Pigmentiphaga sp. H8: one gene and its partner. The protein of the gene in region 1 interacts with the protein of each later gene in a pairwise test. Links are inferred from orthologs where the notes say so. Each region holds a gene or a part of one and is shown on either strand. Other genes may lie near its edges.

Region 1 (7,323 bases):
CGCCCTTCTACAACGTGCTGCTGGCGCTGGCGATGTGGTGCGGCCGCTTCGGGATCATCGTGCCGGTCCTGGCCCTGGCCGGATCGCTGGCCGCCAAGCGGCGCATCCCCGCGGGCCCGGGCACCATGCCCACCACCGGGCCGCTGTTCGTCGCGCTGCTGATCGGCGCCGTGCTGATGGTGGGCGCGCTGACCTACATCCCCGCGCTGGCCCTGGGGCCGGTGGCGGAACACCTGCAACCCTGAACGCCTGGACGGGCATCATCATGTCTACGCATCTGGAACCTTCCCTTCCCCACCCCGCCGCCGCGGCACCTGCCCCGCGCGCCCGGTCGGGCATCCCGCTCGGCGCGGCCCTGAAAGAAAGCCTGCTCAAGCTGCGGCCCTCGACCCAGGTCCGCAATCCGGTGATGTTCACCGTGTACGCGGGCAGCATGCTGACCACCCTGCTGTGGATCGCGGGCCTGTTCGGCCACGCCGATGCCGACACCGGCTTCATGTTCGCCGTCTCCGCCTGGCTGTGGTTCACCGTGCTGTTCGCCAACTTCGCCGAGGCGCTGGCCGAAGGGCGCGGCAAGCAGCAGGCGGCCGCGCTGCGCGGACTGCGCACCACCGTGATCGCCCGGGTCGTTGCCGGCGTGCCGGCCGGCACACCGGCAACGGCCGAGGCCTACCGCGGCCACGTCGCGGAACGTCCGTCGGGCAGCCTGCGCAAGGGCGACGTCGTGCTGGTCGAGGCGGGCGGCACCATACCGGGCGACGGCGAGATCATCGCCGGCATCGCCTCGGTGGACGAAAGCGCCATCACCGGCGAATCGGCGCCGGTCATCCGCGAGGCCGGCGGCGACTTCTCGTCGGTGACGGGCGGCACGCGCGTGCTGTCTGACTGGATCATCGTGCAGGTCGCGGCCAACCCCGGCGAAAGCTTCCTGGACCGCATGATCGCGATGGTGGAAAGCGCGCGGCGCCAGAAGACCCCGAACGAGATCGCCCTGAACATCCTGCTGGTGGGCCTGACGCTGGTCTTCCTGCTGGTCGTCGCGACCCTGCTTCCCTTCTCGTTCTTCGCCATTTCCGCCGCCGGCCAGGGAACGGCCATCGCCATCACCGCGCTGGTCGCGCTGCTGGTCTGCCTGATCCCGACCACCATCGGCGGCCTGCTCTCGGCGATAGGCGTGGCCGGCATGAGCCGCATGATGCGCGCCAACGTGATCGCCACCTCGGGCCGGGCCGTGGAAGCGGCCGGCGACGTGGACGTGCTGCTGCTGGACAAGACCGGCACCATCACCTTCGGCAATCGCCAGGCCAGCGCCTTCCACCCGGCGCCCGGCGTGGCGGCCGACGTCCTGGCGCGCGCCGCCTGCCTGGCCTCGCAGGCCGACGAGACGCCCGAAGGCCGCAGCATCGCCGCGCTGGCGGCCCGCCAGTTGGGCCAGGCGCCCGAGGCGGCCGCCGGCGCGGTCTTCGTTCCCTTCTCGGCTCATACCCGCATGAGCGGCGTGGACCTGGCGGACCGCCGCGTACGCAAGGGCGCGGTCGACGCGATACAGGCCTGGCTGGCCGGACAGGGCGCCGCGCTGCCCGAGGCCGTCGCGCGCGCGGCCGACGATGCGGGCCGGCGCGGCAGCACGCCGCTGGTGGTGTGCGACGGCCGGGCGGCGCTGGGCGTGGTCGAACTCAAGGACATCGTCAAGCCCGGCATGCGGGAACGGTTCGGAGAACTGCGCCGCATGGGCATCAAGACCGTGATGATCACCGGCGACAACAAGCTCACGGCGGCGGCCATCGCCGCCGAGGCCGGCGTGGACGACTTCCTGGCCCAGGCCACGCCCGAAGCCAAGCTGGCGCTGATCCGCCGCTACCAGGCCGACGGCCGGCTGGTGGCCATGACCGGGGACGGCACCAACGACGCCCCCGCGCTGGCGCAGGCCGACGTCGCGGTGGCGATGAATTCCGGCACCCAGGCCGCCAAGGAAGCCGGCAACATGGTCGACCTGGACTCGGATCCGACCAAGCTGATCGAAGTGGTCGAGACCGGCAAGCAGATGCTGATGACGCGCGGCGCGCTGACCACCTTCAGCATCGCCAACGACGTGGCCAAGTATTTCGCGATCATTCCCGCTGCCTTCGCCGGCGTCTACCCGCAACTGGCCGCGCTGAACGTCATGCGCCTGGCCTCGCCGTCGTCGGCCATCCTGTCGGCCGTGATCTTCAACGCGCTGATCATCATCGTGCTGATCCCGCTGGCCTTGAAGGGCGTGCGCTACCGGCCGCTGGGCGCGGCCGCGCTGCTGCGCCGCAATCTGCTGGTGTATGGACTGGGCGGCCTGCTGGTGCCCTTCGCCGGCATCAAGCTGATCGACATGATCCTGGCCGCGGCCGGACTCGCCTGACCCTCCCGATTCCCGGAGACTTTCATGACCCCTGCTTCCTCTCCCGCCCGGCAACGCGTGCTGCGCCCCGCCCTGGCCGTGTTCGCGGCGCTCTCCGTCGTTACCGGCCTGCTCTATCCGCTGGCCACCACCGCCCTGGCCCGGCTGGCTTTCGCGCACCAGGCGGACGGATCGCTCGTCCAGTCGGAGGGAACGACGGTCGGCTCGGCGCTGATCGGCCAGTCGTTCACCGCGCCCCGCTATTTCTGGGGCCGTCCCTCGGCCACCGCCGACCGCCCGTACAACGCGCAAGCTTCCGGCGGTTCCAACCTCGGGCCGAGCAATCCCGACCTGGCGCGCCTGGCCGGCGAGCGCGCCCTGGCGCTGCGGCGGGCCGACCCGGGCAACGCGGCGCCGATCCCGGTGGACCTGGTTGCCGCTTCGGGCAGCGGCCTGGATCCCCACATCAGCGTGGCGGGCGCCCGCTACCAGGCGCCGAGGGTGGCACGCGAGCGCGGGCTGTCCTCGGACGAGGTGGAAAAACTGATCGCCGCGCATACGCAGCGGCCGTTCATCGGCATACTGGGCGAACCCGTGGTAAACGTACTCCAGCTCAACCTTGCGCTGGACCGGCAGCCCCGCTCCTGATCCGCCGTCCGCGCCCAGACCCCACACATGGCATCCGCCGCCCCCGGCCGTCCCGACCCCGATACCCTGCTCAGGAACCTCGATGCCGCCGGGCGGCCGGCCGCGCGCGGCCGGCTGCGCATCTATTTCGGCGCCTCGGCCGGCGTCGGCAAGACCTACGCCATGCTGGAGGCCGCGCGCCACCGGATGGAGCAAGGCGCGGACGTGGTGGCCGGCGTCGTCGAGACGCATGGGCGCAAGGAAACGATGGCCCTGCTGGCCGGCATCCCTGCCCTGCCCCTGGCCGAGATCCGCTACCGCGAACGGGTGTTGAAGGAATTCGACCTGGACGGCGCGCTGGCGCGGCGGCCCGCCCTGGTGCTGGTGGACGAACTGGCTCACTCGAACGTCCCTGGGTCTCGCCACGACAAGCGATGGCAGGACGTGCACGAACTGCTCGCGGCCGGCATCGACGTCTGGACCACGCTGAACGTGCAGCACCTGGACAGCTTGAACGAAGCGGTGGGAGGCATCACCGGCGTGCGGATACGGGAGACCGTGCCCGACGCCGTGTTCGACGGCGCCGCCGAAATCATCCTGGTCGACACCTCGGCCGACGAGCTGCTGCGCCGCCTGCGCCAGGGCAAGGTATACCTGCCCGAGCAGGCCCGGCACGCCGCCGGCCATTTCTTCCGCAAGGGCAACCTGATCGCGCTGCGCGAACTGGCCCTGCGGCGCACCGCGGAACACGTGGACGACGACGTCCAGGCCTACCGGCTGGACCGGGCCATCACGGATATCTGGCGCACCCGGGAAGCCGTCCTTGCCTGTATCGCCGCCGACGATGCCGGCCACGTGGTGCGCAACGCGCATCGCCTCGCCCAGCAACTCGATTGCGAACTGCACGTGGTCACCATCGAGAGCCTGCGCGTCCAGCCCCAGCCGGCTTCGCGGCACGACACCCTGCGGCGCGTGCTGGCGCACGCCGAGTCGCTGGGCGCCCGCACCGAGGTCCTGGGCGGCACCGATCTGGTCGAGGCCGTGGTGCGCTACGCGCGGCGCCACAACATCACCAAGGTGGTGCTGGGCCGCACCGCGCCGGGCGGCCTGCGGCGCCTGCGCCTGTCGCTGTCGGGCCTGCTGTCGCGGCTGCTGGCGCCGGGCTGGATCTGGCACCGCCACAGCTTCGCCGACCTGTTGGCGGCCGCCTGCCCGGAAATCGACGTGATCCGCATCGCCGCGCCACCCCTGCCCGCGCCGGCGCGCGCGGCGGCAACGGCGCGGGCCGGCGAGCGACAGCCGCGCGGCGCCTCCCACCTGCCGGCCTATCTCTGGGCGCTGGTGTATTGCGGCGCCGCGGCCGCGCTGTCCTCGCTGGCCTTCCCGGTGCTGCACCAGACCAACATCGTCATGCTGTTCCTGCTGGCGGTGATCGGGGTGGCGCTGCGCCATGGCCGCGGGCCGGCCGCCCTTGCTTCGCTGGTCAGCGTCGGCCTGTTCGATTTCCTGTTCGTCCAGCCCCTGTGGTCCTTCGCGATCTCCGACATCCAGTATGCGCTGACCTTCCTCGTCCTGCTGGCGGCGGGGCTCGTGGTCGGGCAGTTGACCGCGGGGCTGCGCCTGCAGGCCGAAACCTCGGTCCGCCGCGAGGCCGAGGCGCACGGGCTGTACGAATTCGCGCGCGAGCTGTCGTCGGCGCTGCAGCCGGAACAGATCGTCGAAGCCACGTCCTCGTATGTCCACGCGGCCTTCGACACCCACTGCGTGCTGTACGTCCTGGACACCGCCGACCGGCTGCTGTCCGCGACCCCGGCCGATGCCTCCGCGGGGCTGGAGCCGGCTCTGGCGCAATGGGCCTACGACCACGGGCAGCCCGCCGGCGCCGGCACGGCCACGCTGTCCACCAGCGCCTTCTACTACCTGCCCCTGCAGGCCTCGATGCGCACGCGCGGCGTGCTGGCGATCGCCTGTGGCGGCCGCCCCGACCTGGACGACGCCGAAAGCCGCCGGCAGATGGCGGCCTACGGCACGCTGGTGGCCATCGCGCTCGAACGCCTGCACTATGTGGAAGTCGCCCAGCATGCGCTCTTGAACGTCGAGTCCGAGAAACTGCGCAACTCGCTGTTGTCCGCCGTCTCGCACGACCTGCGCACGCCGCTGACCAGCCTGGTCGGCACATCGGAGACCTTGCAGCGGCAGCATCCCGAACTGCCGCGCGGGGTGCGCGACGCGCTGCACGGGCTGACGGTGCAGGCCCGCCGCATGCACGCCATGGTGGACAACATCCTCGACATGGCCCGGCTGCAGAGCGGCGATGCGCCGCTGCACCGCGAATGGCAGTCCATCGAGGAACTGGTCGGATCGGCGCTGGCCTACATGCGCGATGCCCTGGGCCAACGACGCGTCGCCGTGGGCCGCCTGTCCGACCTGCCATTGGTGGAATGCGACGGCGTCCTGATCGAACGCGTGCTGTGCAACCTGCTCGAGAACGCCATCAAGTACACCCCCGAGTCCAGCACCCTGCGCATCGACGCCGAAATCCGCGGCGACCGGCTTGCCACGCTGGTGACCGACGATGGCCCCGGCGTACCGCCAGACATCGCGGACCGCATCTTCGACAAGTTCGCCCGCGGCGAACGCGAATCGTCCACGCCAGGCGTAGGCCTGGGCCTGGCCGTCTGCCAGGCCATCATCCGCGCCCACGGCGGCGACATCGGGCTCGAAGCCGCGCCGGGCGGACGCGGCGCGCGTTTCGCGTTCACTCTGCCCCTGGGCACGCCGCCGGACATCCATCCCGAACCGGACACGCCATGTTCGACTACCGACCCAACATCCTGATCATCGAAGACGACGCGGCCATCCGCCGCTTCGTTCGCAGCGCGCTGGAGGGCGAAGGCGCCGCGATCTTCGAGGCCGAGACCGTGCAGCGCGGACTGATCGAGGCCGGAACCCGGCACCCCGACCTGGTCATCCTGGACCTGGGCCTGCCCGATGCCGACGGCATGACGCTGATCCCCGAGCTGCGCGGCTGGACCGAAGTGCCGGTACTGGTGCTGTCGGCCCGCGACGCCGAAAGCGACAAGATCGGCGCGCTGGACGCCGGTGCCGACGACTATCTGAGCAAGCCCTTCGGCGTGGGCGAACTCCTGGCGCGGGTGCGGGTCCTGCTGCGCCGGCACGCGCGCGGGGGAGCCGGCCAGCCGGCGGAAATCCATTTCGGCGAAGTCACCCTGGATTTCGCCCGGCGCACCGTGACCCGCGGCGGCGAGGCCGTGCACCTGACCAACCGCGAATACCGCCTGCTCGCCACTTTGGCGGCGCACCGCGGCAAGGTCCTGACGCACCGAGAACTCCTGCGCGAGGTGTGGGGTCCGGCCTACGTCGGCAACAACCATTATCTGCGCATCTACATGGGCCATCTCAGGCAGAAACTCGAGGCCGACCCGGCTCAGCCGGCCTACCTGCTGACGGAGGTCGGCGTCGGCTACCGTTTCGCCGGCTGAACACCCTGGCGGCATCGCGCGCGCAAACGTGAACGATTCTTTACAAGCAGTTTCATTCCTGGGCGTCCCTTCCTAAGATACGGCTACCTGTCCCGGCAAGGCTTCATAGACCGGGTCGTTCAGGAGTGCCAAATTGGACTCGTCCCTGCCACTTACCGCCAGCCAGGCCCTGGCGCTCGGCAATCCCGCGATGTGCCTGCTGTTCGCGCTGGGCTTCGCCTGCCTGTGGGCCCACGAGCGTCCGCGCGCCTATCTGCTGCTGTACGCCGCCGCCTTCGCCGTCTACGCCGCCGGTACCCTGTTGCGCATCTTCGATCACGCCGATATGACGGGCGACGACCTGGCCGCCGCCGTGCTCTACGTGGGCAGCGCGCTGCTGCTTGCCCGCGGCCTGCTCGCGCGCTGCGGCATCGACGCCGACGGATCGCCGCTGGGCGCGCTGGGCATCGCCATCCTGGTCCTGCTGCTGCACTTCCACATCATGCAGAACGACGTCCCCGCGTTCGCCTATACGCTGGGCGTCGGCCTGGGCGCGCTGCTGCTCCTGGCCTGGATGCGGCTGGGCACGCTGCGCCGCGGGGGCATAGCCGACCAGGTCCTGTACTGGATGCTTCCGCTCGTTTGCGCCTGCCTGTTCCTGGGCATTTCCTGGGTCGCGGGCTCGACCCCGCCCCAGTCAGGCGAGTTCGTGCAGCCCAACGCCTGGCTGCTGGCTCTTCCGCCCGCCGCCCTCGTCCTGGTGCTGGGCGGGTCGCTGTTCGCCAGCGCCCTGTCCGACATCATCGCGCCGCTCAAGCACGAACGCGTTACCGACCCGCTCAC
Region 2 (6,745 bases), 930 kb from region 1 along the record:
GTCGGCGCCACCCTGAAGCTGCTGTTCGGCCAGCACCTGCGCAGCACGGTGGTCGGCCTGGCCTTCACCGCCGCGGCCATGTGCGGCTACTGGGGCCTGTTCACGTGGATTCCGACCTATCTGGCCACGCCCGTCAGCGCGGGCGGCGCCGGCCTGGACCTGACCAAGTCCACGACCTGGATCGTCATCATGCAGGTGGGCGCGGCACTGGGCTTCATCTGCTTCGGCTACATCGCCGACCGGATCGGCCGCCGCATGGCCTTCATCCTGTTCTTCCTGCTCTCGGCCGTGTGCGTGCCGCTGTACGTGCAGATCGAGTCCAGCCTGGTGCTGCTGGCGTTCGGACCGCTGGTCGCCTTCGTGGGCACGGGGTTCTACAGCGGTTTCGCGCCTACCTTCGCCGAGCTGTTCCCGACCAGCATCCGCGCGACCGCGCGCCTTCGTGGGCACGGGGTTCTACAGCGGTTTCGCGCCTACCTTCGCCGAGCTGTTCCCGACCAGCATCCGCGCGACCGCGCAGGGCTTCATCTACAACACCGGCCGGGCCACCAGCGCGCTGGCGCCGGCCGCGGTGGGCTTTTTCTCGGCTACCCACGGCGTCGCGAGCGCGCTGGGAGCCACCGCCGGGTTCTTCGCGCTGGCCGCGGTCATCGTGTATTTCTTCCTGCCCGAGACCAAGGGCGGCGAGCTGGAATAGCGGTGGCGCCCGGTCAGCGCACGACGATGACCGGGGCGATGTCCAGCCTGGCCTGCACGCGCTGCGCGGCCGCCAGCGCGCTTTCGCGCGAGGGGTAGGGGCCCAGGTGCACGCGGTGCAGGCTATCGGTGTTCACGATGCGCAGCGGTTCGGTCTGGTCCCCCAACTGGGTCCGGATCCGGGATGCCAGGTCCTCGGCGTTGCGCTGGCCGCTGAAGGCGCCCACTTGCAGGAAGATGCCCGATTGCGGTGACGACACCACCGGCGTGGTGGCCGCCAGCGGGACCTGCACGCCGCCTGCCATGGGCGCGGGGCTTGCTGCCGGCAAGGGGGACGCCAGCGGCGGCAGTTCCCGTACCTGGCTGGCCGGTGGCTGCGTGGCCACCGGGATGGCGACCACCTCGGCCTCGGCCACCGGCGCGGGCGCCGCGGCCAGCATGGGAGCGCTGCCGCGCTCGTTGCGGATCCTGGCGATTTCCTGCGGGCCCAGCCATTCGACCTCGACTTCGCCGCTGCCCTGCGAGAGCAGGCCCAGCTTGTAGGCGGCGGTGTAGGAAAGATCGATGATGCGGTCGCTGTGGAACGGGCCGCGGTCGTTCACGCGCACGATCACCGACTTGCCCGTCCCGACCCGCGTGACGCGGGCGTAGCTGGGGATGGGCAGCGTGGTATGGGCCGCGGTCATCGCGTACATGTCGTAGATCTCGCCGTTCGACGTGCGCGCGCCATGGAACTTGCGGCCGTACCACGACGCGACGCCGCGCACCTTGTAGGGCTGCATGGAGGTGTCGGGAACGTAGCGCTTGCCGAAGATCACGTAGGGCTTGTTCGCGCCGCTGGCCAGCGGTTCCACGGCCGGCAGCGGGTCGGGCACCAGGTCCAGGTTGGCGGGCGGATTGGACGGCGGGCCGTCGTCCTTGTAGTAGCCGCCGCCGCGCGAACCAGACGGCCCCTTGGGCGTGGTGCCGCAGGCGGCCAGGAGCACCGTGGCGCAGACCGCCGCCCAGAGCAGGGGACCTTTGGTCCCCCCGCGCAATGGGCGGCTGGTCGTGGGGCGCGCGCCAGGCAGGGGAGGCCGGTCGGTCTGCTTCATCGTCTAGGGTCCTGGATGCTGGGGTCTGGCAAGCGGCGGCGCCTCGGCGGGGCCGCCGCCCGGATCATAAAGGTCGAACTGCTTTTGTGCACGGTGGCGCACCAGCACCTGTCCCTGGCCCGCGAACATGGCGGCCAGCTGTTCCACCACGTAGACCGACCGGTGCGTGCCGCCCGTACAGCCTATGGCCACCGTCAGGTAGCTGCGCGTGTCCTGCATGTACTCGGGCAGCCAGGTGCGGATGAAGGCGGCGATGTCGTCGATCATGCGCCCCACGCTGGGGATGGCCGCCAGGAAGTTCGCCACCGGGGCGTCCCGCCCCGTCAACGGCCGCAGGACCGGGTCGTAGTGGGGGTTGGGCAGGCAGCGCACGTCGAACATCAGGTCCGCGTCCAGCGGCACGCTTTCCTTGAACGCGAACGATTCGAAGGTCAGGACCAGCGGCACGGTATCGGCCTGCACCACGTTGCGCACCCAGGACCGCAGTTGCGAGGGCGTCAGCCCCGTGGTGTCGATGACGTGCCCCAGCTCGCGCAGCGGTCCCAGCAGCTCGCGCTCATGCGCGATGCAGGCCTCGACCGAGGGCGCGACGCCTTCGTGGAAAAGCTTGTCGGTTAGCGGATGGCGGCGGCGCGACTCCGAATAACGCTGCACCAGCGTACCGGTATCGGCGTCCAGGAATACCACGCGGATCTCGGTGCCCAGCGCGCGCAGCGCATTGATGGTGCCCGGCAGGCTGGCGATCGCCCCGCTGGAGCGCGCATCGATGGATACCCCGACACGCTGCAGCCCTTCATCGTGCGCGGCCGCGATGAAATCGTGAAGAAAACGGACAGGAAGATTATCGACGCAGTTGTAGCCGAAATCCTCCAGGGTACGAAGAGCCACGGACTTGCCCGAGCCCGAGATACCGGTGATGAAAACGACACGTAACACAGCAGGCTTTGCCTCGTAAAAGAGGTTCGTTCGAAGCCTGAACAATAACGCACACTCCCAAACCTGTCCCCCTTTCCCCCTACCCACGCCAGCCTATTGGTTGCCAGGAAACCGCGGATCCGGCTTTGCCGGTCCGCCGGTTTCGCCCCCTGGGGGGCGCCCGAAGGGCGTAGGGGGGGGACCTCTACGGCTCGCCGTTCTGGATGGCGTCCATCTGCCGTTCCATGAACTCGGTCATGGTGTCGATGCCGCGCAGTTGCAGGATGGCGTTGCGGACCGCCGCCTCGACCAGCACGGCCAGGTTGCGGCCGGCGGCCACGGGCAGGACGACCTTGCGTATGGGCAGGGCCAGCACGTCCTGGGTCATGGCCTGGAGGGGAAGGCGCTCGAAATTGGCTTCGGGCGAGGTGGTGCGGACCAGGTGGACGATGATCTTGAGCTTCATCTTCCGGCGCACCGAGGTCTCGCCGAAGATCGCGCGGATGTCCAGCAGCCCGAGGCCGCGCACTTCCAGCATGTTCTGCAGCAGCGGCGGGCACCGGCCCTCGATCAGGTTGGGAGCGATGCGCGAGAACTCCACGGCGTCGTCGGCGACCAGGCCGTGGCCGCGCGAAATCAGTTCCAGCGCCAGCTCGCTCTTGCCCAGGCCCGATTCGCCGGAGATCAGCACGCCCATGCCGAGCACGTCCATGAACACGCCGTGCACGGTGGTGACGGGGGCGAGCTTCTTGGCCAGGTAGATGCGCAGCAGGTCGATGACCTGCGCCGCCGAGCGGGGCGAGGCCAGCAGCGGCACGTTGCGCTGTTCGCAGTGTTCCAGCAGGTCGGCCGGGGCGGCCAGGCCGTCGGCCATGATGATGGCCGGCACGCCGCTGGCCAGCAGTTCATCCAGGTGGTGGGCGCGCCGGCGGGCTTCCAGCCGGGCGTAGAACGCCAGTTCCTCGTGGCCGAAGACCTGGATGCGGGACGGGTGGATGAGGTTCAGGTGGCCGACCAGGTCGGCAGCGGCCAGGCAGGTGTCGGGCAGCGGCGAGCGATTCGCGTTCGAGCGCCCCGCCAGCCAGCTCAAGGAAATCTTGTCGGTGTTTTCGTCGACCAGTTTTTCGATAGTAAGCATGGGGCACACGGAAAAGGCGGCCGACCGGGGCCGGCCGGGTCAGACCGCGGCGTCGGACTGGGCCGGTTCCCAGTGGGTCAGCAGCGAGTGGATCGCGCTGGCCGAGGGTTCGGTGGCCAGGGCCTCGCGCAGCGCGCGGTTGGACAGCATCTGCGCCAGCTCGGACAGGATTTCCAGGTGCACCTGCGTGGCCTGCTCGGGTACGAGCAGGAATACCAGCATTTGCACGGGCTTGCCATCGGGGGCGTCGAAATTGATGGGCTGAGCCAGGCGCACGAAGGCGGCCACCGCATCGGTCAGCCCCTTGATGCGGCCGTGCGGCACGGCTACGCCTTGACCCAGGCCGGTCGAGCCGAGCCGTTCGCGCGCGAACAGGCTGTCGAACACCACCGAGCGGGCGATGCCGTGATTGTTCTCGAACAATAGGCCGACTTGTTCGAAAACGCGCTTCTTGCTGGTGACTTCCAGATCAAGCAGCACGTTCGAAGGGGGGAGTATCCGCGAGATCAGATTCATAACGTATGCGCCGGTCGGGCGATACAAATTCGCACAATAGATGGACCGGGCGACATCTTTTGGAGATGGACGTCGATTATAGCCAGCGTCCCGGTTCTGTCACGAAAAGCGGCACTTTTGTGCCCCGCAAACAACCCGTCCGTATCCCGACCTGGCATCACACGCCCTCGTCCCACGAAGGAAGCGCCCACCCGGGGCCCTACCCAGTCCCTCGAAAACCATGGCGCAGCGCGGCATTTCTCGATTCTGATCACGGGTAACTGGACGCGAACTCATCCTTTAAACGAAACAACGGCGGGAAAAGCCTCCTTCCCCCGCCAGCCGATGTTTTATCCAGGGGCACCGCGGATCCGGCTCCGCCGGTCCGCCAGTGCCGCCCCCCGGGGGGCGCCCGTCAGGGCGTAGGGGGGGGAATTCTCTTCATTGCTTCCTCGACCCGAGGTCGCTGGACCTTGTCCTTGTACTTGATGACCTGTCGGTCGACTTTATCGACAAGGGCGTCGATGGCCGCGTATAGATTTTCTTCTTGGGCCTCGCAATGGACGTCCTTGCCTCGGAGATGCATGGTGATTTCCGCGCTGTGGCGCAGTTTTTCCACGGAAAGCAGCACCTGGATATCGATGACGTGATCGAAATGCCTCAGCACCCGCGTGAGCTTGTTCAGGACGTACTCACGTATGGCAGGGGTCACGATGAGGTGATGTCCGCTGATGCTCAGATTCATGTAAAGCCCTCCTTGAAGCAATGTACCGGGAGACTTCCCCGGAGCCCGCGCCCATGTCCGCAGGGCATGGGCGCTTGTGGCACGAGCGTGCCACTTTGCTTGCGTCGCTCCGAACGTTCCGGATGTCGCCACGCAATCGAAGTGGCTGGCACATGCGTTTTCAGCGGTTGCTATAAAGATGAGCCTTTATCCGGGGCTTTCAAGTACGGTCTAACCCTAGCATCGCGATCAGGTGATGGATGCGCGGCATGCGATGCCGCGCGGGCGCGATCCGTACTAGATGCTCTTACGCAGGGAAACCGGCGGAATCTTGAGCGCTTCGCGGTATTTGGCCACCGTGCGGCGGGCCACGACGATACCCTGCTCCCCCAGCGTCTGCGCAAGTTGGCTGTCGGATAGTGGCTGGGTAGGATCCTCCGCACCAATGAGTTGCTTGATCAGCGCACGGATCGCCGTGGACGATGCCGCTCCTCCGGTCTCCGTGGCGACGTGGCTGCCGAAGAAATACTTCAACTCGAAAGTCCCCAGCGGGGTGAGCATGTATTTCTGCGTAGTGACGCGTGAGATCGTCGACTCATGCAAGCCTAGTGTATCTGCTATTTCGCGTAATACAAGAGGCCGCATGGCGACTTCGCCATGGTTGAGGAAACCCTGCTGCCGGTCGACGATGGCCTGGGCCACGCGCAGAATGGTGTCGAAGCGTTGCTGGACATTGCGTATCAGCCAGCGCGCCTCCTGCAGCTGCGAGGACAGCCCGGGATGGGCCGAGCTGCGCTCGGACTTCAGGATCTGCGCGTACATCTGGTTGATGCGCAGCCGCGGCATGGCTTCGCCGTTGAGCATGGCGCGCCACTGGTTGCCGGCCTTGCGCACGATCACGTCGGGCACGACGTAGTCCGCGGCGGGCGACGAATAGCGCGAACCGGGTCGCGGGTCGAGCCGGCGGATCAGGCTCTGGGCCGCGCGCAGCTGGTCGTCGTTGCAGCCCAGCGCCTTGCGCAGCTTGGCGTAGTCCCGCGCGCCCAGCAGCGGCAGGTGCTGGGCGGCGATCTGGCGGGCCAGGGCCAGCACGTCGGCATCGCGGGCCTCGGGCAGGCAATCGAGGTCCGGCACGCGCAATTGCAGGCACAGGCATTCGGAGATGTTGCGGGCGCCCACGCCGGCCGGATCGAAGGACTGGAGCAGCCCCAGCGCCGAACGCAGTTCGTCGGCGTCGATTTCCAGCTCGGGCGGGAACAGCGCGGCCAGTTCTTCCAGCGACACGTCCAGGTAGCCGTTGTCGTCCAGTTCGTCGACCAGCGCCGTCACCAGCGCCGCATCGCGCGGCGTGGCCTGCGTCAGCGCGAGCTGGCCCAGCAGGTGCTCGCGCAGCGAGGCATCGGGCGCCGCCAATTGCGGCGCGGTGTCGTCGTCGTGCTCGCCGCCGGGGCGGTGCAGCTCCGGCATGTCGGGCAGGTCCGGCGCGTCGCCGGCGTCGGCCGGCGACGGCGCCTCCACGGCCTCGCCGCCCGGTTCGGCGTCGGCTTCCGGCGAGGCGGGCGTGGTCGTGTGCATGCTGCCGTCGGCGTCGACCCGCAGCGTGGCCGCCACAGGGTCGTCCTCGCGTTCAAGCAGCGGGTTCTCCTGCAGGATCTGCTCGATCTCGTGTTCGAGTTCGAGCGT

What was found.
Region 2: the proteins of EGT29_RS08240 (region 1) and ptsN interact in binary tests that used the Escherichia coli proteins (3 or more experiments, as listed by UniProt). The link is inferred for Pigmentiphaga sp. H8 from one-to-one orthologs.

What each region holds. Positions count from the first base shown.
Region 1 is NZ_CP033966.1:1,741,986-1,749,308, reverse strand. The notes cover bases 2,668-6,036. They hold EGT29_RS08240 (sensor histidine kinase KdpD), read left to right. Parts: upstream 2,668-3,046; coding sequence 3,047-5,836; downstream 5,837-6,036. Other genes in these bases: kdpE (two-component system response regulator KdpE), read left to right, coding at 5,809-6,036; kdpC (potassium-transporting ATPase subunit KdpC), read left to right, coding at 2,668-3,019. Outside these bases: potassium-transporting ATPase subunit KdpA, read left to right, coding at 1-245; potassium-transporting ATPase subunit KdpB, read left to right, coding at 266-2,392; more of kdpC, read left to right, coding at 2,417-2,667; more of kdpE, read left to right, coding at 6,037-6,501; EGT29_RS08230 (GGDEF domain-containing protein), read left to right, coding at 6,635-7,323. UniProt on the Escherichia coli protein: Member of the two-component regulatory system KdpD/KdpE involved in the regulation of the kdp operon. KdpD may function as a membrane-associated protein kinase that phosphorylates KdpE in response to environmental signals.
Region 2 is NZ_CP033966.1:808,272-815,016, forward strand. The notes cover bases 2,622-5,412. They hold ptsN (PTS IIA-like nitrogen regulatory protein PtsN), read right to left. Parts: upstream 4,360-5,412; coding sequence 3,883-4,359; downstream 2,622-3,882. Other genes in these bases: rapZ (RNase adapter RapZ), read right to left, coding at 2,622-2,726; hprK (HPr(Ser) kinase/phosphatase), read right to left, coding at 2,911-3,843; hpf (ribosome hibernation-promoting factor, HPF/YfiA family), read right to left, coding at 4,754-5,083; EGT29_RS03985 (RNA polymerase factor sigma-54), read right to left, coding at 5,360-5,412. In the rest of the region: EGT29_RS28915 (MFS transporter), read left to right, coding at 443-697; EGT29_RS03960 (septal ring lytic transglycosylase RlpA family protein), read right to left, coding at 711-1,790; more of rapZ, read right to left, coding at 1,794-2,621; more of EGT29_RS03985, read right to left, coding at 5,413-6,745. UniProt on the Escherichia coli protein: Seems to have a role in regulating nitrogen assimilation.